Regions from separate parts of the Bacillus sp. NEAU-Y102 genome, predicted to be linked through region 1. Evidence: riboswitches for the same ligand, from Rfam matches in the RefSeq annotation. Region 1 holds a riboswitch; the other holds the start of a gene.
The links. A riboswitch is a leader RNA that binds a small molecule or an ion and turns the genes downstream of it on or off. The one in region 1 is predicted to bind preQ1.
Positions count from the first base shown of each region.

Region 1 (5,963 bases):
AAACCGCTTACTTGACTAAATTCTCCCAATTCGTGTATATTTAAATTAATCATTTAGCAGAATATTCAAGAATATAGCATTTTTAGTTTATATTATTTCTTTAAATGAATTTCACTAAATGAAAATAGTAAACGCTTTTAGGAGGAATTGTAACATGCAAGGAAAAGTAAAATGGTTTAACAACGAAAAAGGTTTTGGATTTATCGAAATGGAAGGCGCTGACGATGTATTCGTACATTTCTCTGCTATTCAAGGAGACGGCTACAAAGCTTTAGAAGAAGGTCAAGAAGTATCTTTCGACATTACTGAAGGTAACCGTGGACCTCAAGCTGCTAACGTAGTAAAACTTTAATCCAACATATAACAGGAGGTTACCTTACTTGGTAACCTTCTTTGTTATTCCTTTGTATATTTCCGTTTTACAGAGCAAAAACTATGTAAAATGCGCACTATACAAAGGAGGAATTATTAATGGGATCAGAAGTAAATGATTTTGAAGAAGTAAAATTCCGTGTAGAAACAGCACAAAAGATGGTAGGTTCTGCAACAATTTCAATGGATCCAGACACATTAGAGCATGCCACTACTGCAGTAGAAGCAGCTCGCTCACAGCTTGAAATTATGAAATCTGTTGCAGTAGATTTAGATGAACCATTTTTAATGAACGAGGAAAAGAAACTAAGCAAATGCGAGCAGCAATTAAACGAAGCAAAGCACTAAAAAACATCCAGAGAATTTTCTCTGGATGTTTTTTTATGACAACTGTTCTCCATACTTTTTCAATGTTTCTCCAACTGTACATTGTCTTATACAAAATGAATGTGCATAATATTTACTATTTGTCTTTCGATTATGTTCTCGCAAGAAACATCCTTCACAATATGTTTCTAATAAGTCATTTACCTCTGTAATGAGTTGCTTTTTATCCACCTTTGCACCTCTCTATTCGGTTATTTCTTTATGACTATCAATGACTGTCCCTTCTAATGCTTGCGTTGCTAATTGATGTGCTTCTTTATTTTGTTTTCTAGATATCGGATCACATACAAGTTTTAATTTCATTTGCTTCGCCTTTTGTTCAATTTGATCTAAATAATGGTTTAAATGCTCATCATAACAAGGCCATTCTCCCGCCAATTGCTGCAATACAACTTGAGAATCTCCGCGAAGTGTAACTGCTTCATATTTAATCCCTAATTCCTCGAGTATATTCATACCGTATAATAGTGATGCATATTCCGCTTCATTATTATCATCTATACCTTCTATATATGCATTGCGGCGAATGCGGTAGTTTGTATTTCCTTTTTTATAGTACACACATATACCAACGCCAGCTTCTTTCGTTTGCACATCATACCCCCCATCAAAATAAACGAGTATTTCTTGGGGCTCTTCCTCTACTTGTTTACTCAGTTTTTTCATTTCCTTTAATGACCATTCTGCATCCATTTCATCGTAAAATAAAAGTTCCTTAGCTCTTCCTGTTTTCTCAAAATCCTCTGCAAATTGAAGTATTTCTTCTATGTTCATATAATCTGTTGTTAATTCCGTCTGCAATCCTCGCTTCGTTTTATACAACCAATGAATTTTATATTTCATACTAGATTCCCCTTATATAAGACTTCTTATATGTAGCCAGCTAATGAAAGCCTCACTTTATTTTATTATATTTTATCTAGAGTCACAGCATTATATTCAATATGATTACATACAAAAAGAGCTATCCCTATAGGAATAGCTCTTTCATCTATTACATAAATCTTTCAAATTGTACTCGCTTATTAATCCAGTACATTACAGGCATACCAATGGCCATTACAACAAATTCACCGACTGCACATGTTAACCAAGACAACATAAATGGTAAACCCAATGCAAGATGAAGTTCAATTGCAATCATAAACATTGTAATCGTAAAGATAACCGTATTAAAAATCATACGAGCCCAAACACCTTTAATAAATCGCATAGAAATAATCGTTGCAACTAATGCAAGAATAGATTGCCCTACTCCAAATACTAAATCATAAGCGATCATAGGTGAGAAAAAGAGATTCGTTAAAAATACACCTAATACAATTCCGTAAATTGCTTTCTTGTTAAATACAACGAGATGATTAAACATCTCTGAAATACGAAATTGTACATTCGTAAAGCCAAATGGCTGAATAAGCATAGAAACAGCAATATATAATGCCGCTAAAATACCATTGCCGACTAAAGTTCTAATATTCATGACAAAATCTCCTTAGTTTTTTTACGTGGGATGGTTTCGAACCACGTTATTCTTTTTTTTAGCAACAAGATTATATTTTACGTGGTAGCCCCTCTTTCGTCAATAGATTCCTATCATGAACTACCTTTTTTCTTTTAGACAACGTATAATGAAACATATGAAAGATTTAGGAGGTTTCACTTCATGATAGCAACAATCCAAAATGAAAAAGTGATTGTTTCCATTTCTGACAAAGGTGCAGAATTACAAAGCGTTCGCTTAAAAGAAGACAACACAGAATATTTATGGCAAGGTGATTCTACATATTGGGGACGTCGCGCACCAATTTTGTTCCCAATTGTCGGCCGATTAGTAGATAATACATACTACGTAGACGGTAAACCATATTCATTAACACAACACGGTTTCGCTCGTGATCTTACTTTCTCTGTGAAAGAACAAAGTGAAACAAAGATCACTTATATCGTTACTAATAATGAAGAAACGTTAAAAAAATACCCATACGAATTCGAATTACTCGTTTCTTATGAGCTAGAAGGACAAAGCGTTCATGTAACATATGAAGTAAACAATCCTACTTCTAAAGAGATGTTCTTCTCAATTGGGGCACATCCTGGATTCAACTTCCCTTTATTGGATGGTGAATCATTTACAGATTATCACTTATCGTTTAATGGTTCGGAACACTTAGAAACAAGCGTATTAGAAGGACCTTACCTTTCAAACAAAAAGCAATTAATCGCTGAAAATACAACTGAATTGCCACTTACATATGATTTATTCAAAAATGATGCGCTTATTTTTGAAAATATGAATACGAATGAAATTTCGATTCGTTCTCATAAACATAATAAATTTGTAAAAGTAGAATTTGATGGCTTCCCATTTGTCGGCGTATGGACACCAGGGGATAACGCACCTTTCTTATGTATTGAACCTTGGTATGGAATCGCTGATGAAGTAAATCCAGCAAAAGATTTCAAGGACAAAAAGGGAATTCAATCTTTACAAGCGAATGAAACATTTAAATGTCGTTACAGCATCACAATCGGATAACTACTCTATCCCCTACTTCAAAAAAATATTTAAGTAGGGGATAACCTTATAATTTGGAGGTTTCTCATTTTGATTGAAGTATATATTGATGGTGCATCAAAAGGAAATCCTGGTCCTTCTGGTGCAGGAGTGTTTATTAAAGGCGTTCAGCCACCTGTACAATTATCATTACCACTTGGAACAATGTCCAATCATGAAGCAGAATACCGCGCTTTACTTCTAGCATTAAAATATTGCATCGAGCATAATTATAGCACTGTCTCTTTTCGTACAGATTCCCAGCTTGTCGAACGGGCTGTTGAAAAGGAATACGCAAAAAATAAAATATTTGCACCTCTTTTAGATGAAGCACTACAGTACATAAAAAACTTCGATCTCTTTTTTATTAAGTGGATTCCAAGTAGTCAAAATAAAGTAGCTGATGAATTAGCTAGAAAAGCTATATTACAAAATTAACGGGGGTATGAGTGTGAAAAAAGATTGGATTGCTCCTCTTGCTTTATTATTTGTCTCTTTTATTTGGGGAGCTACGTTTGTTGTCGTTCAAAATGCTATGTCTTTCGTTGGTCCATTTACCTTTAATGGTATTCGCTTTTTATTCGCTGGAATTATTTTATTATTCGTTCAAATGATTTTCTCAAAAAACACTTCAAAACAAGATATAAAACAGAGTAGCCTCGCTGGATTAATCGTTGGGTTCTTTTTATGTGTTGGCTATGTATTACAAACATTTGGCTTACTTTATACAACTTCTTCAAAAGCAGGTTTCTTAACAGGGCTTAGTATCGTTATGGTACCAATTTTGTCTTTTATCTTTTTAAAACAAAAAGCTACCATTTTTATCGTACTTGGTATTGCTGTAGCAACAGCAGGTTTATACTTATTAACAGCTGCTGATTCTTTCCAATTAAATATAGGAGATATACTTGTTCTCGGTTGTGCAATCGCTTTCGCTGCCCATATTCTTATTAACGGCTTCTTTTCTAAGAAAATATCACCTTTATTATTAAGCACATCTCAAGTATTAGCTGTTGGTATATTTTCTTCTATTTGCGCTTTCTTGTTTGAAGATTGGGAAAAATTATTTTCAGTATCACTATGGACGAATCAATCTTTTTTATTCGCACTCTTTCTAACTGCCCTGTTTGCAACATCTATTGCTTTTTTCATTCAAACATCGGCCCAAAAGCACACTTCTCCAACGAGAGTAGCAATTATTTTCGCAATGGAACCCGTTTTTGCTGCATTAACAGGCGTTCTCGTTGCAAATGAACAACTTTCTATTTCTGCTATTATCGGATGTCTATGTATTTTCCTGGGCATGATTTTTGTTGAATGGCCTTCCAAAATAAAAAAAGAAGCGCAGGCTGCGTGAAGTTATGCTTGTAACTTCCGCATAAAAGCCTTAGCGCTTTTTTTATCTGTAATTTCTTCCTCTTTCAATCGTTCTAATAACGCAACGAAATAACTACCATCAAACTGCAATTGATGTTTAATTGTCGCTTCTATTGCTGCGTTCACAATCCCATCAGACGCACCAGTATATCCTTGTCCGAACATAATAAACCCTTGTGCTTCCTCTGATAATTTAAATCCTTTCGTATGTAAGAATGAAAGATAATCTTCTACTGTTTGCATGTTATTCCCACCTACTCAAAAATTCTCCATCTCCTATCATACATGTTTTTACACGCTATGAGAATGAAATTTCTTTGACAACTTTGTAAATCGCTCTTCTAATTCGCTTGCAATGGAGGATTTCCTAACAATCTGAAGGAATATGTACAGTGGAACTTATTTCATATTAAAGGGGAGACACGATGAAACAAGCACTATTAATTATCGACGCTCAACAAGAATTAATTGATGGAAATGAGCAAGAAAATGAAGTTTTTCGTAAAACCGAGCTATTATCTACACTAAATACAGCCATGCAGAAAGCAATAGATTCCAATGCTCTTATTGTTTTCGTAAGAGATATCGATGTTGCTTCTGGCAGCGGAGAAGGATTTGAAGTACATAATCAAATTCAAGTACCTCAGTCTGCAATCTTTATTAATAAAGCAGCAACCAATTCATTCTACGGCACTTCTTTACTTGAACTTTTAAAAGAAGAGAAAATTGGCCATATCGTTATCGGTGGATGTAAAACAGAGCATTGTATCGACACCGCAGTTAGAACTGCGACTGTACAAGGATTTGATGTTACATTAATTAAAAACGGTCATTCCACAACTGATTCTAACGTATTATCTGCAGAGCAAATTATTACTCATCACAATAAAACTTTACACGGTCATTATAACGTTGATCATTTTTCTATGGTGAGAGATATCGAGGAAGACCTCTTTCAGCCAACTCATGACCAATATCGTGATTAAATTAGCTCAAAAAAGAATCCTTCATTTAAAAGGATTCTTTCTTTATCCAAAAATTTGTGCTGCAATACTATATAGTTCACTATTTCTTTTTATTAACCGATTACTATTTTTCATCATAATTGGTGGTGTATTCACCTTTTTAAAACCAGCAATCTCTAATTCTTTCATGAAATCGTTCTTTCCTTCTGGTACATCCATTCTTAATTTTCCATTATGCCCTCTTGCTAAATCATGTACTATTCTCATCGCCATCGCATTATTTTTAGCAACGACTGGTCCTATTATTT
Region 1 is NZ_JBTWFK010000005.1:380,016-385,978, forward strand. It holds gene cspB (cold shock-like protein CspB) at 155-352, shown strand; gene ACYFX0_RS15910 (DUF2564 family protein) at 472-720, shown strand; gene ACYFX0_RS15915 (zinc-finger domain-containing protein) at 754-930, opposite strand; gene ACYFX0_RS15920 (ribonuclease H family protein) at 943-1,602, opposite strand; gene ACYFX0_RS15925 (QueT transporter family protein) at 1,754-2,239, opposite strand; PreQ1 riboswitch class I at 2,246-2,290, opposite strand; gene ACYFX0_RS15930 (aldose 1-epimerase family protein) at 2,423-3,295, shown strand; gene ACYFX0_RS15935 (reverse transcriptase-like protein) at 3,365-3,751, shown strand; gene ACYFX0_RS15940 (DMT family transporter) at 3,765-4,670, shown strand; gene ACYFX0_RS15945 (DUF6123 family protein) at 4,673-4,933, opposite strand; gene ACYFX0_RS15950 (cysteine hydrolase family protein) at 5,116-5,676, shown strand; gene ACYFX0_RS15955 (GNAT family N-acetyltransferase) at 5,719-5,963, opposite strand, start outside.

Region 2 (5,963 bases), on a different contig from region 1:
GAAGCTGGGGCAATACTTTTGCATCATTCATCTCTTTACAATTTACAGCTTTATCAATCAGCCACTCATACTTATCTAATAATTTTTTAATAAGCATCGCATCATCCACTGTTTTTGTATCATCGTTTCCTACTTGCAAGAAAAATGGTACATCTGGATAACGTTCGTGCATCTTAACTGCATATTCAAAATCATGATCATCGAATACTACTACTTTTAAACTAATATCTTTTCCTGCTAGTTTCTGAATAATAGCATCTAACTTCTGAAAATCTGTTTTCATCGTCGAACTTGGTGGTTTTGGAGAAATTGTTACTTCATCAATTTGAAGTAACCAATCTTGCCATTTACTCCCTTGAGTTTCAATTGCCGTCCGCATTCCATTTTCTTTTAATATAGAAAGAAGAAACTCAATATTTTTCAGCAATGCCGGATTCCCGCCTGAAATCGTAACATGAGAAAATTTTTCTCCTCCAATTGCAACAAGCTCATCCCAAATATCTTCTGCTGTCATCTGTCTAATTTGATTTTTAGCTGATCCATCCCATGTAAAAGCAGAATCACACCAAGCGCAGCTATAATCACAACCAGCCGTACGGATAAACATTGTCTTTTGCCCTACAACCATTCCTTCACCTTGAATAGTCGGACCAAATATTTCTAAGACAGGGATTTTACTCATCGAGCATCCACTCCCGTCTTACTTCCGCATAACTAGTCGGCGTCTCAAATAGACGAACAAATTCTACGCGAGCTCCTTTATATTCGTTCACTCGATTCTCTTTAGTTAGTGCCTCTGCCATCTTTTCATAAATCCAAACGACCATATTTTCAGCAGTCGTATTCATTGCAGGTAACGTTTCGTTTAAATAACGATGATCTAAATAAATTTCGATTTCATTCTTCCAAATCTCTTTTATATCACCAAAGTCAATTGCAAGTCCTATTTCATTTACATATCCACTAATTCCAAATACAACTTTATATGTGTGACCATGTAAGTTTTTACATTTCCCTTCATAACAGTGTAAATGGTGTGCTGCATCAAATGTAAATTCCTTGCTGACCATTACTCTTTTATTATGGTATTTGAGCTGTTTACGCTGAATATCCTTGTCCATTTTTTGCAAATTTTCTACGATGCGAAATCCAAAGAAATTATCCATTAGTTGTTCGCTCCTTCGCGTTCTTGTAGGTACGTATCTAATCCTGCTTTACGAAGTTGGCACGCTGGACATTCACCGCAACCATCACCAATGATTCCGTTATAACATGTTAATGTTTTTTCTCGAACAAACTCAAATGCTCCAAGTTCATCTGATAATTTCCATGTTTCAGCTTTATCAATCCACATAAGTGGCGTGTGAATGACAAACGGGTAATCCATGGATAAATTTAAAGTAACGTTTAACGATTTCACAAACACATCACGGCAATCTGGATAACCACTGAAATCAGTTTCACATACACCCGTTACAATATGACGTGCTCCAACTTGTTTTGCTAATACAGCAGCAAATGATAAGAAGAGTAAATTTCGTCCATCTACAAATGTCGATGGCAATTCACCTTCTTCATGTGTAATCTCCATATCCGTTCTCGTTAACGCATTTGGAGCAAGTTGATTTAATAGACTCATATCTAGTACCGTATGCTTTATTCCTAGCTCTTTTGCAATTTTCGCTGCACAATCAATTTCTAGCTTATGACGTTGATTGTAATTAAACGTTACAGCTTCTACCTCTGCAAACTGCTCTATTGCCCAAAATAAACATGTTGTACTATCTTGTCCTCCACTAAAAACAACAACTGCTTTTTCTTTTTTCATTTCACTCATTCTCCTTCTCTACTATAAATAAGAAGAAAGAACGTTCTTGAACTGTCACAATAAAAAAACAAAACAATACCTAAGGATATTGTTGTTTCCATAGTTTTTTATAGAGGGAGTTCGCGAACCTCTCCCGCGCGGTGCACGGAATTTCTTCTTTCATTGACACAGCTTATTGTAACATATTGTATACTAGCGTAAAAATTTCTGATTTTTCCGCTATTTATTATTTCATTTCTTTCATTTTATAGTATGATTAATTTAATATAAGAAGAGAGGAGGCATCCCACTGAAATCCTTTATTATTTATCTCTTTTTAAATATATTATTCATCCTTATTACAATGCTCGTATATCATTTATTTTGGAATCAAAAAGGGAAACGCTCTCCTAAATTAAATTCAGCTATATTTATTGTATTGTGTTGCCTCGCTACCGTACTCTGTATTACATTTGCAGCAAAAACAAATAATGGTTTTCAATTTGATATGCGCCATATTGTATTAATTGTCGGTACATTAACGGGAGGGCCTATTGCTGGTGGTTCTATCTTAGTTGTATTAAACATATATCGCTTACTATTAGGTGGGGTAGGTGTTTTCCCATCTCTTATCGGTTCTGTTCTTCTATTTATTGTTCTACTATTAACATATAAATTTTTCAATCGAACTTCTAATCGTATAAAAATAACACTTGCTATTATCTACAGTCTCACATACGGATTTAGTTGGATACCTTTCTTTCTTTCAAAGGTTACAAATAAGACTGATTATATACCGCATATTATTGTATATGAGTTATGTTCAATGCTTGGTACGATCCTAATTTTATATTTACTACACATATTACAAACTCAAGTTCGTCTCCAAAACGAACTTATAAATGCTGAAAAGTTTCATTTAATTGGTGAAATGGCAGCGTCTATCTCTCATGAAATTCGCAATCCATTAACTTCAACGAAAGGGTTTTTACAACTGTTACAATCAGATACATGCACTGAGCAGGAACGAAAATTATATATCGACATTGCCATTAACGGCATCGAACAAGCAAATCATGTTCTTACAGATTATTTAACTTTTGCCAAACCAAGCATTGAAAAAGAACAAACATTACAGTTAGAAGAAGAATTACTACATGCATTGTCGTTAATTACACCGCTTGCTAATTTAACAAATGTACGTACTCATTATATAAAGCAAAGCACTTCTTTTTTTATCGCTGGAGAAAAACAAAAACTAAATCAATGTTTATTAAATATTTTAAAAAATTGCATTGAGGCTATGCCAAAAGGCGGTGATCTTTATTTCACATTAGTTCCTGATCATAAGCATATTCAGTTATATATAAAAGATACAGGAATCGGTATGGATTCAGAACAAGTAAAACGTCTTGGTTCGCCTTTCTATTCAACGAAAGAAAAAGGCACTGGACTTGGAATGATGGTCGTATTCAGTGTTGTTCAAGCTATGAACGGAAAAATTGATATTATAAGTGAAAAAGGAATCGGTACAACCTTTTTATTAACTTTTCCACTCATACAAAAAACGTGATGAAATAATCATCACGTTTTTTCTGTTCCTTCAACTAATTCAGCAAAAGCTTTCACTTTTCCGTGCGGTTGTTGATTTTCTTTACGCGCTTTCCAGGCGCGCTCCTCTTCTCGCTTCTTCTTAGACATATTTTTTCAACTCCTTCTTTTCTTTCTCCATGTAGTATTCCAAAATAAGAAAGAAAACTATGCACATATCAAAAAAGAAGTGGTTTCCCACTTCTTCCACTTTAGCGTTGCAAAATTGCATGTTTCGCCTCTTTTAACTGCGTAAGATGTCTTTGTTCATGCAAATCAAGAAATTGAACCCATTGATACAAATTCAGATCATTAAAAACAGGATGCTTTAATCCATTTTCAAATAGATCTTTTTCATCTATAACACTATGAAGCGCGTGTAATAGTTCTTGTCGTGAATGTTCTAGTAATTGAATTCCTTGCTGTTTTTTCATTAAAGTTTCTGTTGGTTGCATTTGCTGAGGAGCTTCTCGTTTATGTGTGCGATCAAGCGTAAGTTGGAGGTCTTTAAATGGAGTCATGTTTCTTTCGTTTTTTTGTAAAGCATATACAAGGGCAGACGTGACAGATTGTTCAACTAAATGCAAGTGGTGTAAAATTTGAGTAATACTCCATTTATCACGGCGTGGCTTTACATTCACTTCTGTATCATTTAACATTTCAATTTCTGATAATAGCGTGCTTCGGGTAGACTGTAATGAGTTTACTAAACTTTCTAAACTCACATCCATATTAGATTGAAGCATACTTGTTCCCCCCTTTTGTTGGTGAAAAGAGGTGCTCCTTATTAGAAACACCTCTTTAGTATTCTGAATTTTCTTTTATTATCTCATCATTTTCCCATTATGTCGATGTTAAACATGTGAAAAAAAGCGCATGTTTTTTACAATTTTGTGTCGTCAATCGCATGTAACCATGCTTCAATTTCTGTAATAACACTTTTCACACAGCCTTCAGCAAATGGTGATGTTAAATTTGCAACTTCTACTAATTCTAAGAACGATTTACTTCCACCTTGTTGGCACAGATTCACATAATCTTCCCACGCCTCTTGTCTATTATCTCTTGCACGTTTCCAAAATTGTAGCGCACAAATTTGAGCAAGCGTGTAATCAATATAATAGAAAGGTGAACTATAAATATGCCCTTGACGTTGCCAAAAACCACCGCGCTCTAAATAATCATTATCCTCATAATCACGATGCGGTAAGTATTTCTTCTCTATGTTACGCCATGCTGTCTTACGCTCTTCAGGTGATGCTTCAGGATTTTCATATACATAATGTTGATATTCATCAACTGATACGCCATAAGGTAAAAACAGAAGTGCTGAACTTAAGTGAGAGAAGTAATATTTATCTGCATCTTCTTCAAAGAATAGCTTCATCCATGGCCATGTAAAAAATTCCATACTCATAGAGTGGATTTCACACGCTTCATATGTTGGCCAATTATATTCTGGAATTTCAAATTTACGACTTTCATATACTTGGAAAGCATGACCTGCTTCATGTGTTAATACATCAATGTCACCAGATGTTCCATTGAAGTTTGAGAAAATAAATGGCGCTTTATAATTCTCAATATATGTACAATATCCGCCACCAGCTTTTCCTTTTTTCGCAACTAAATCTAATAAATCATTATCTAGCATGAAATTGAAAAATTCATCTGTCTCAGCCGATAACTCTTTATACATCGTCTTTCCATGATCAACAATCCAATCCGCATCTCCTTTTGGAGTTGGGTTCCCTGTAGCAAACTCAAAGTTTTCGTCGTAATAAGCTAACTTCCCTACACCGATACGTGCTTGTTGTCGCTTTCTTAATTCCGTTGTAACGGGAACGATATAATCCAGCACTTGCTGACGGTAATTAGCCACCATCTCCGCATTATAATCTGTACGGTACATTCTTGCATATCCAAGTTCAACAAAGTTTTTGAAACCTAAAGATTTTGCGATTTTCGTTCTCACTTTAACAAGCTCATCATAAATACGATCTAGTTCTTCCTCATTTCCAGCTAAAAATCCGTAGTATGCTTCACTTGCTGCTTTACGTTCGCTTCTTTCTTTTCCTTGCATAAACGGAATCAGTTGCGATAACGTTCTTTCTTCTCCAGCAAAGTCAATTTTTGCAGATGCTAATAACTGTGTATATTGCGACGATAATTTATTTTCTAATTGTAAATCTTTCACGACTTCATCTGAATATGTTTTTAAATCACATTCTGCTAGAGCAAATAATTGTTTTTCATAATACGCCTCTAATTCTTCACGAAATGGAGAATTAATGAGTGCCTTATAATATTTTGTACCATATCCTTGTACAACTGGAGAGAATTCATCAAAGAAATCCTGCTCCTCCTTATAAAAAGCATCCGTCGTATCAACAGAATGGCGAATGTAACAAAGGTTTCCCATTGTACCAAAATCGTTGCGAATTTCATTAATTGAATGAATGACTTGTTTTTGTTCTTCTACAGTTTTTGCGTTATCAAACTTCTCTAAAGCAACAGTAAATTTCTCTTTTAACTCTTCAATATTTGGGCGTTTATATTCATAGTC
Region 2 is NZ_JBTWFK010000002.1:191,978-197,940, forward strand. It holds gene queE (7-carboxy-7-deazaguanine synthase QueE) at 1-682, opposite strand, end outside; gene queD (6-carboxytetrahydropterin synthase QueD) at 675-1,166, opposite strand; gene queC (7-cyano-7-deazaguanine synthase QueC) at 1,166-1,828, opposite strand; PreQ1 riboswitch class I at 1,922-1,965, opposite strand; gene kinB (sporulation sensor histidine kinase KinB) at 2,172-3,380, shown strand; gene ACYFX0_RS07465 (DUF6254 family protein) at 3,392-3,508, opposite strand; gene ACYFX0_RS07470 (DinB family protein) at 3,610-4,143, opposite strand; gene ACYFX0_RS07475 (M3 family oligoendopeptidase) at 4,281-5,963, opposite strand, start outside.
Region 2: linked by a shared signal. The riboswitch ahead of queC (7-cyano-7-deazaguanine synthase QueC) and the one ahead of ACYFX0_RS15925 (QueT transporter family protein) in region 1 are both predicted to bind preQ1.